DNA from 3 places in the Amycolatopsis sp. NPDC049868 genome. Region 3 is predicted to be linked to each of the others. Evidence: predicted binding sites of a transcription regulator. Region 3 holds the regulator's gene; each other region holds the start of a gene.
What was found. Region 3 encodes HspR, which represses chaperone genes until heat shock. Its sites were predicted from a motif close to ANNTTGAGTNNNNNNNACTCAANNT; they were not measured.
Positions count from the first base shown of each region.

Region 1: a site for HspR is predicted at 1,264-1,288, ahead of ACIBTM_RS20440 (adenylate cyclase). Genes of this name have one in related genera too.
Region 2: a site for HspR is predicted at 1,291-1,315, ahead of lon (endopeptidase La). Genes of this name have one in related genera too.

Region 1 is NZ_JBITKV010000004.1:422,504-425,773, reverse strand. It holds gene ACIBTM_RS20455 (hypothetical protein) at 163-432, opposite strand; gene ACIBTM_RS20450 (hypothetical protein) at 494-742, shown strand; gene ACIBTM_RS20445 (hypothetical protein) at 766-1,146, shown strand; gene ACIBTM_RS20440 (adenylate cyclase) at 1,289-2,257, shown strand; gene ACIBTM_RS20435 (hypothetical protein) at 2,260-3,234, shown strand; gene ACIBTM_RS20430 (adenylosuccinate synthetase) at 3,231-3,270, shown strand, end outside.
Region 2 is NZ_JBITKV010000003.1:618,086-621,355, reverse strand. It holds gene ACIBTM_RS16495 (GNAT family N-acetyltransferase) at 1-297, shown strand, start outside; gene ACIBTM_RS16490 (SAM-dependent methyltransferase) at 317-1,165, shown strand; gene lon (endopeptidase La) at 1,332-3,270, shown strand, end outside.
Region 3 is NZ_JBITKV010000002.1:57,015-60,284, forward strand. It holds gene grpE (nucleotide exchange factor GrpE) at 1-654, shown strand, start outside; gene dnaJ (molecular chaperone DnaJ) at 688-1,860, shown strand; gene ACIBTM_RS08320 (heat shock protein transcriptional repressor HspR) at 1,866-2,294, shown strand; gene ACIBTM_RS08325 (DUF305 domain-containing protein) at 2,418-3,014, opposite strand; gene ACIBTM_RS08330 (lytic polysaccharide monooxygenase) at 3,028-3,270, opposite strand, start outside.

The DNA.
Region 1 (3,270 bases), on a different contig from region 3:
GTTAACGGCTCGGCGCCGGATTCGTCCGATCGGTTCGCGACGACAGCAGGGTGTTGCCGCGCTGTGAACGGCATATTAATTGTCCACAATGGACAGTGATTGGGCGGTCCTCGGGTATCGCGGCGGCGGGGTCGCGATAACCTCCCGCGAATCGAACGTGGCTCAATGCCACGGCATCGGGCCCGGCCGGGTCAGAATGGGCCGGCCACGACCGGCCGACGAAAGGATCGCCTTGCCCGCCTCGACGACCACGGGAACGTGGCGGCGCCTGTTCGCGGTCTGCGCCGTCGCCGGAACGCTCGCCGCCTGTTCGGGCGAAGCTCCGCCACCGCCAGTCACTTCGATGTCGGTCTCACCGCCTTCACTCCCTTCGAGCGCCTCCCCCGTATCGGTGCCGCCGATCCCGTCGCAAACCGCGCCGAATCCGTCCACCGCACCGACTCCCGCCCCGAAACCGAAACCCGCTGAACCGGTACAGGGTTCCTGTGGAACGGTGACCGCGGCGAGCGGGCTGACCTTGCAGGTGCTCAACGGGCCGGGCGTCTCCTGCGCGGAGGCGACCGGGATCGTCGACTCGTTCCACAAGAGGATCGCCGGGCGGCAGTCCGCGGGTTCGGACGAGCCGGTCAGCGAGACCGTGGACGGCTGGCTGTGCGTTTCCGGCGCTCCCGCCGCCCAAGGCGGTACCAGTTGCAGCAAGGGCGAGCAGAACGTGTTCGCCGCCGTCGTTCCCGTCGAATGAACCATCCCCGAGAAGAAGGGCCCATGAAGAGCCTCTCCGTGCTTCCCGCCGCGCTCGCCGTAGTCCTGCTGAGCGGTTGCGGCGCCGATCCCGCCCCCGCGGCCGCGCCGTCGCCCTCCTCGGCTCCGGCGGCCGACCAGGCCCTCGCCGGTTCACCCTGCGGGGAGGTCACCGGATTCCAGGGCGCGAAGAACAAGGTCGTCGTCCGCGGCAAGACCGACTGTGCCGAAGCGGCACAAGTACTCAAGGACTACTTCGCCAAGCTGACTCCGGCCGAAGCGGCGTCACCGCAGGGTCCGGGCCCGGTCGTCGTCGGGGCCTGGACCTGCGGGAGCGGGCCGAACGATCCGGTGACGAGCTGCTCGACCGAGGACGAGCGCCAGATCGAGGCGACCCGCACCTGAGCTTCCGGGCTCCTGAGCGGTAAGGACAGCTGGAACCAAGGCCCCCTTCCTTGCGCCTGACGCAAGGAAGGGGGCCTTCATGTACTTCAGGGGCGGCGGAACCCGCTTGCCATCAGAAGTAAGAGTCGTCTAGACTCAAACTATGCTCACCAGGGAAGAAGCCGTGACGATGGTCGAGAACACGGCCGACGCGGCCGCGCTGTTCGCCCGCCATCGCTACCGCGAACTGGCGGCCGTGCTCCACCCCGACCGCAACCCCGGCGACGCGCGGGCCCACCGCGCGGCCGCCACGCTCAACCGCCTCCACGACGAGTGGAAGCGGGCCCGGCGGCAGACGGTCACCACGGCGACGTCGGCCTACCCCCTCGTCGCGCCGCACGCGGTGGGCAGTGTCGCCACGACCTACCGGACCACCGGACCGCATCTGGTCAAACTCGCCCGCGATCCGGCGCTCAACCCGCTGATCCACGCCGAATGGGAAGCGTTGCGCGCGCTCGACGGCTTCACCGAACGGCACCGCTGGCTCCGTCCCTACTACCCGCGGTTGCTCGACACGTCGGGGCCGGTCGCGAGGGGCGACCGCGCGTTCAGCGTTCTCGATCCGCTCGTCGACGGCTTCATCACCCTCGCCGACGTCGGGAAGGCCTTCCCCGGCGGGCTCGACGGCCGCGACTACGCCTGGATGCACCGTCGCCTCCTGCGTGCCGTGGCAGGCGCGCATCGCGCGGGTGTCGTCCACGGCCATCTCACCGCGGACAACGTGCTCGTCCACCCCGGACAGCACGGCATCGTCCTCGTCGGCTGGTCCTTCGCCGTCCAAGACGGTGCGCTCCCGCTGGCGGCGGACAAATCCGTCCACTACCCACCGGAAGTCCACAAAGGACTGCCGATGACCGCGGCCACCGACGTCCACATGCTCCACCGCATGATGCTGGATCTCCTGTCACCAGGCGAAACCCGCCAGCGCGAGTTCGCCAAGTGGTGTCTTCAGGAGATCCCGGCACAGCGACCCGAGGCCGCCGATCTGCTCGACGAGTACGACGAACTGCTCGCCGATCTGTACGGCCCTCGCACCTTCCGACCGTTCATCATCCCCGAGACAGGAGCCTGACCATGGGACACGGACACTGGGACGACAACGCCTACGCCGCGGCGAAGACCTTCCGCGCGGCCACGGGCGAGGACGATTTCGGCTACACCGCCGATCTCCGCTCCAAACCCGCGAAAGAATGGAAGGTCGCGCCCGCGCTGGACCCGCTGAACGCCGTGCGCGAATGCCGGGATTCGGCCGACCACACCGATTCGACGCCGATCGCGGTGCTGTTCGACGTCACCGGGTCGATGCGCCGGGTGCCGCGGGTGATGCAGGGCAAGCTCGGCAAACTGCACGGCCTGCTGAAGCGCCGGGGCTACCTGGCCGATCCGCAGGTGCTGTTCGGCGCGATCGGCGACGCCGACAGCGACCGGGTTCCCTTGCAGGTCGGGCAGTTCGAATCGGACAACCGGATGGACGAGCAGCTGCGCACGATCTTCCTCGAAGGCGGGGGCGGCGGGCAGAAGAGCGAGTCCTACGAACTGGCCGCCTACTTCATGGCCCGGCACGTCGTGACCGACGCGTGGCAGAACCGCGGCCGCAAGGGCTATCTGTTCATCATCGGCGACGAGCTGAACAAGCCCGCGCTGGAGGCCCGCCACATCCGCCGCGTGCTCGGGGACGACGTGCGTGAGGACATCGACCCGGCCTCGGTGTACCGGGAGCTGGCGCGCAAGTGGCACGTCTACTTCGTGCTGCCGAACCAGTCTTCGTACTACAACGACCCGCAGATCGGCGAGCACTGGAGTGATCTGCTCGGCCAGAACTTCCTGAAGCTCGACGATCCCGGCGCGGTCTGCGAACTGATCGCCGCCACCATCGGACTGGAAGAGCGGGTCGTCGACGTCGACCGAGCGCTCGCCGATCTCGCGGACGTCGGCTCGGTCGCCGAAAGCAAGTCGGTCGGCAAGGCGCTGGCGAAGCTGGGCACCAAATCGGTCGTCACGTCGGCGGTACCCGAGGCCGGCGGGCCGAGCGACGTGGTGCTGCGATGAATCTGCCGGATGGTCACGTGGTGGTGGTCGGGCTCG
Region 2 (3,270 bases), on a different contig from region 3:
GGACGTCCGCTGGGCATGGTGCGGGTGCAGTTCCCCGACGACACGGGGTGGATCCGCGGCCGGGTCGCGGCCGAGAAGGTCGGCTACCTCTCGTCACTGGCGGTGGCGGAGCAGGCTCGTTCGAGCGGGGTGGGGACGGCGCTCGCCGCGCACGCGCACCAGGTCTTCGACGAATGCGGCACCGACGCCGTGCTGTTGCACCACGCGCTGGCCAATCCACGCTCGACTCCGTTCTGGTACGCGCAGGGCTATCGGCCGCTCTGGACGTACTGGCAGCGGCGACCGGCGGTCCCGTGATCCGGATAGGCTCGTTTTCGTGACGAGGGACGATGACGCGGCCCCGGTGGCACCGACCGGGGTCGACACCGAGAAGCCGTCCGCGGCGAGGATCTACGACTGGTTCCTCGGCGGGACCCACAACTGGGCGGTCGACCGCGAGTTCGCCCGCGCGCTGGAAAAGCAGTGGCGCTGGGTCAAACCGGGCGCGCGGCACAACCGCGAGTTCATGAACCGTGTCGTGCGCGCGGCGCTGGCCGCCGGGATCCGGCAGTTCATCGATCTGGGTTCCGGTGTCCCGACAGCCGGGAACGTGCACGAGATCGTGCAAGAAGAACTGGAGCCGGGCGATACGGCGAAGGTCGTGTACGTCGACTACGAGCCGGTGGCGGTGGCACACGCGGAGCTGATCCTCGAACGCCACGAGGCGACCGGCTGGGCGGGGATCGTCCAGGCGGACATGCGGCGGCCGAAGGACATCCTGCGGCATCCGGAGACGCGGCGGCTGATCGATTTCGACCAGCCGGTATGCCTGATGATGATGGCCGTCCTGCATTTCGCCGGTCCGCACGACGATCCGCCCGCGCTGGTCGCGACGTACCGGAACGCGCTCGCGCCGGGCAGCTGGCTGGGGCTGTCGCATATGAGCTTCGGCGGCCAGACCGGTGAGGACGCCGACGGGCTGCGCTGGATGGTCGAGCAGTACCGGAAGACGAGCAATCCGGTGTGGATGCGGGACCGCGAAGAGATCGAGCCGCTCTTCGGGGACTGGCCGCTGCTGGAACCCGGCGTCGTCCACCTGCCCGACTGGCGGCCCGTGCGGGAGCTGCGGCGGGACGAGGAAGGCGCGCGCCCGTTCGCCTGGTGCGGCGTCTCGGTCCACCCCTGACCTCCGACCTCTCGCCGGTGCGCGTCGCCTTTAGCGGGCTAAAGGCGACGCGCACCGGGCAGAGGTCGGAGGTCAGGGTGATCGCTGACGGCGAACGCAGAGAGGAAACAAACGGGTCGATCGGAGAGTTGAGCTAGGCAGACTCAACTAACCGAGGAGTGCACAGATGACCGACAACCGCCTCCTGCCCGTCCTCCCGCTCGATGACGACGTCGTGCTGCCGGGCATGATCGTCCCGCTCGACCTCGCCGACACGGAGACGCGCGCCGCGGTGGAGTCCGCCCAGGCCAACACGCCTGCCCAGGCTTCCTTCCCGGGGATCCGGTCCAGCGCCGCCACCAAGGCCGAGGTGCTGATCGTCCCCCGCGTCCACGGCGAATACGCCGAACTCGGCACCATCGCGACCGTCGAGCGCATCGGGCGCGTGCCCGGCGGCAAGACCGCCGTGCTGCTGCGCGGCACCCGCCGTGCCCTCGTCGGCCGCATCGCCGACGGCCCCGGCGCCGCCCGCTGGGTCCACGCCGAGGTCGCGACCGAGACCACCGACGACAACTCCGCGAAGCTCGCGTCCGAGTACAAGAGCGTCGTCCTCGCGATCCTCCAGCAGCGAGGCGGCTGGCAGATGATTGACGCGGTCCAGGAGGTCGAGGACCCGTCCGCGCTCGCCGACCTCGCGGGCAACTCGTCGTACCTGAACACCGAGCAGAAGCTCGAACTGCTCACCGCGCTCGATGTTTCGGCACGGCTGGAAAAGGCCCTCGAATGGAGCCGCGAGCAGTTGGCCGAACTCGAGGTCACCGACACCATCCGCAAGGACGTCCAGGAGGGTATGGAGAAGCAGCAGAAGGAGTTCCTGCTGCGCCGCCAGCTCGAAGCGATCCGGAAGGAGCTGGGCGAGCTCGACGGCACGGCCAACGACGACGACTACCGCGCCCGCGTCGAGGCCGCCGAGCTGCCGGACGCGGTCAAGAAGGCCGCACTGTCCGAAGTGGACAAACTGGAGCGCACCTCCGACCAGTCCCCCGAGGGCGGCTGGATCCGCACGTGGCTGGACACGGTCCTCGAACTGCCGTGGAACGAGCGCACCACCGACGTTCACGACATCGCCGCCGCACGCGACATCCTCGACGCCGACCACGCCGGTCTCGACGACGTGAAGGAACGCATCATCGAGTACCTGGCCGTGCGCAAACGTCGCGCGGAGTCCGGGCTCGGCCCGGTCGGCGGACGCCGTTCGGGCGCCGTGCTCGCGCTCGCCGGTCCTCCCGGGGTCGGCAAGACGTCGCTCGGCGAGTCCGTGGCGAAGGCGATGGGCCGCAAGTTCGTCCGCGTCGCGCTCGGCGGCATCCGTGACGAGGCCGAGATCCGCGGTCACCGCCGCACCTACGTCGGCGCGCTGCCCGGCCGGATCGTCCGCGCCATCAAGGAAGCGGGTTCGATGAACCCGGTCGTGCTGCTCGACGAGATCGACAAGGTCGGCGCCGACTACCGAGGCGACCCGACGGCCGCGCTGCTGGAGGTGCTGGACCCGGAGCAGAACCACACGTTCCGTGACCACTACCTCGAGGTCGAGCTGGACCTGTCCGACGTCGTGTTCCTCGCGACGGCGAACGCGCTCGAGACCATCCCCGGCCCCCTGCTGGACCGGATGGAGCTGGTCACCCTCGACGGCTACACCGAGCACGAGAAGGTCACCATCGCCCGCGATCACCTGCTCCCCCGCGAGCTGGATCGCGCCGGTCTCGGCAAGGACGACGTCACGCTGACCGACGGCGCGTTCAGCCGCATCGCCGCCGAGTACACGCGGGAGGCCGGGGTGCGCAACGCGAACCGGACCATCGCGAAGGTGCTGCGGAAGGTGGCGACCAAGGTCGCGCTGGACGAGGTCGAGCTGCCGCTGACGATCGACGCGGACGGGCTGGAGACCTACCTCGGCCGCCCGCGGCACCTGCCGGAGTCCTCGCTGCCCGCGTCGACGCAGCGCACGGCGACCCCGGGCGTGGCCACCGGGCTGGCGGTGACCGGCGCCGGCGGTGACGTCCTCTACATCGAGGCGTCGCTGGCGGATCCGGAGTCCGGCTCCACCGGGCTTCAGCTGACCGGCC
Region 3 (3,270 bases):
GTCCGCTCGGCCGCCCCGGCCGCCGAACCCCAGGACGGCCCGAAGCACGCCGCTCCGTCGCAGGACCCTGCCGAACCGACCGAGCCGGAGCCCGCGGCCCACGCGGGCCCCGGCCTCGGGGAGTCCCTTGTGGACGATTCGGTGTCGGTGGCCACCGGACTGGAGAAGGAGCTGGCGGAACGCACCGCCGACCTCCAGCGCCTCCAGGCGGAGTACGCCAACTACCGCAAGCGCGTGGACCGCGACCGCGAGCAGGTCGTCGTCGGCGCGAAGGCGTCGGTCGTCGGTGATCTGCTCCCGCTGCTCGACGACCTCGAGCGCGCGGAGCAGCACGGCGATCTGACCGGTGCCTTCAAGGCGGTCGGCGAGAAGCTGGTCGGGAGCCTGCAGCGGTCGGGTCTCGAGCCGTTCGGCACCGAGGGCGAGCCCTTCGACCCGAGCGTTCACGAGGCGGTGCAGCACAGCACGTCGCCGGACGTCACCGGCCCGACGGTCACCATGGTCATGCGCCGTGGTTACCGCTTCGGCGAGCGCGTGCTGCGCCCGGCGATGGTCGGGGTCACCGACCACGAGCCGGGTGCCGCTCCGGTGGACCCGCCTGTGGGTGGCGAGCTGCCGCTCGAAGGCGAACTTTTCGATGAGAACAACCGCTGATCGGCGATACGGCGTGAAAGGAGGAGACGTTCGGTGAGTGCACGGGAATGGATCGGTAAGGACTTCTACCGTGAACTGGGCGTCTCCTCCGACGCCACCGCGGACGAGATCAAAAAGGCCTATCGCAAGCTGGCCAAGGAGAACCACCCCGACGCCAACGCGGGCAACGCGGAGGCCGAGAAGAAGTTCAAGGCGGTCTCCGAGGCGTACGGCGTGCTGTCCGACGCGTCCAAGCGCAAGGAGTACGACGAGGCTCGCCGCCTCTTCGGCTCCGGCGGTCCCGGTGGCTTCGGCTTCCCCGGCGGCGGTGGCGGCGGCGGTTTCGACGTCGGCGACATCTTCGGCCAGGCGGGTCAGCAGCAGGGCGGCTTCGGCGGTCTCGGCGACATCCTCGGCGGGCTGTTCGGCCGCCGCGGCGCCGCGGCCGGTGCCACGGCGAACCGGCCGCAACGCGGCGCGGACGTGGAGACCGACGTCCGGATCGACTTCGCCGAGGCGGTCAAGGGCGCGACCCTGCCGCTGCGGCTGTCGAGCCCGGCGACCTGTTCCACCTGCGGTGGCAACGGCGCGAAGCCGGGGACTTCCCCGAGGACGTGTGCGACCTGCCAGGGCAGCGGGCTGGTCAGCCGCAGCCAGGGCGCGTTCGCGTTCTCCGAGCCGTGCCGTGACTGCCGCGGCCGCGGGAAGATCATCGACGACCCGTGCCCGGAATGCGCGGGCGAGGGCATCAGCACGCGCACCCGCACCCTGACCGTGCGGATCCCGCCGGGCGTCGCCGACGACCAGCGGATCCGGCTGGCAGGCCAGGGCGAACCGGGCCGTGGCGGCGCGCAGCCGGGCGATCTGTACGTCCGTGTGCACGTCGCTCCGCACCCGTTGTTCGGGCGCAAGGACCTCGACCTGACGATCACCGTGCCGGTGTCCTTCGCGGAACTGGCCCTCGGCGGCACGATCACCGTGCCGACGCTTGAGGGCAAGGTCTCGCTGAAGGTGCCGCAGGGTACGGCGAGCGGTCGCGTGCTTCGCGTGCGCGGCAAGGGAATCGCGAAACGTGACGGCTCGCAGGGCGATCTGCTGGTCACCCTGCAGGCGGCCATCCCGGCCGAACTGGACGACAAGGCCCGTGCGGCGCTGGAGGCGTACGCGGAGGCCGTGTCCGGCCACGACCCGCGACCGGAGATCACCGAACTTCTCGAAGGCAGGTGAGCACGATGTTCGGCGGGCTGCCGCACGGTGCGGACGAGGACACCCCGGTGTTCGTCATTTCGGTGGCGGCGCAGCTTTCCGGCCTGCACGCGCAGACCCTGCGGTCCTACGACCGCCAGGGTCTCGTGTCGCCGGGCCGGACCTCCGGTGGTGGACGGCGTTACTCGATGCGGGACATCGCGTTGCTGCGCGAAGTGCAGCGACTGTCCCAAGAGGACGGTGTCAACCTCGCGGGCATCAAGCGGATCATCGAGCTGGAGAACCAGGTCGACGCGCTCCGTGCGCGGATCGCCGAACTGACCGAGGAGCTCACGGCGGCGTACCTCACCGCCGAACAGACGGCCGCGGCCGTGCACGCCTCGTACCGCAAGGATCTCGTTCCCTTGCGGCAGCAGACGGCACTCGTGGTCTGGAAGCCCAAAGAACGCAATTAGTCCTCTGAATGCCTCACGACCCGAGCTGAGGTACATGAAGGCCCCCTTCCTTTACCTAGGCGCAAGGATGGGGGCCTTCATGTACCTGGCACGCGATCAAGCCGCACCCAAAACCAGAATGCGTTACTGGCCGGGAACCAGGTTCCGGATCTGCTGGACCTCGCCGGTGCGCGAGTCCTGGATCCGCTGGGCCAATGCCTTCGACTCGGGGTTCTTCCCGTCCTTCAGTTCGGTCCTCGCCAGCGCGACCCCGTTGTGCTGATGCGCGACGAAGATGTCGGCGAAGTCGAGGGTGAACTCCGAACCATCCTTTTTGGACAGTGCTTCGAGCAGGCCTTTGTCGGTGAGCCCGTCGCCGCCGTGATGGTGGTGCGCTTTCGGGTCCATCGAGCCCGTCTCGGGTTTGCCCCAGGCCTTCAGCCAGTTCCGCATGTCGGTGCTCTCGGTCTGCTGCGTCGCCTCGATCGCGGCCGCGAGATCCTTGAGCTCCTGCTTCTGTGCCTGCTTGTCCTTGACCAGCTTGACGATCTCCACGCCCTGGTTGTTGTGCGCGATCATCATCTGCAGGAACATCACGTCGGCGTCGTTGTACTCCGCGGACGCCCCGGCCGACTGGGGGACGGGGGAGATCGGGGCGCCGGCGGTACCGGGTGAGCCATCACCGGTCCCGCAGCCCGCGAGGGCCACGAGACCGGCGACGAGAACGAGGGCCAGCTTCACCGGCGCGTCTCCTTTACTGCCGGGTCCACAGCGCGGGGGTGTTCGGCGGTTCCCACCCCTGGAGTGCCGTATGCGCCATCTGGCAGCGGTAGGTCGCGCCGCCGTAGGTCACCGTGCTGCCGACCGCGTAGGCCGTCCCGGCCGCCCAGGTGCCGCCGGTGGGCGGGTTGCTGGTGCTGGTCGGCGGGTTCGACGTCGTCGGCGGGTTGCTGGTGGTCGGCGGGTTGCTGGTGGTGGGCGGGTTGCCACCGCCGAT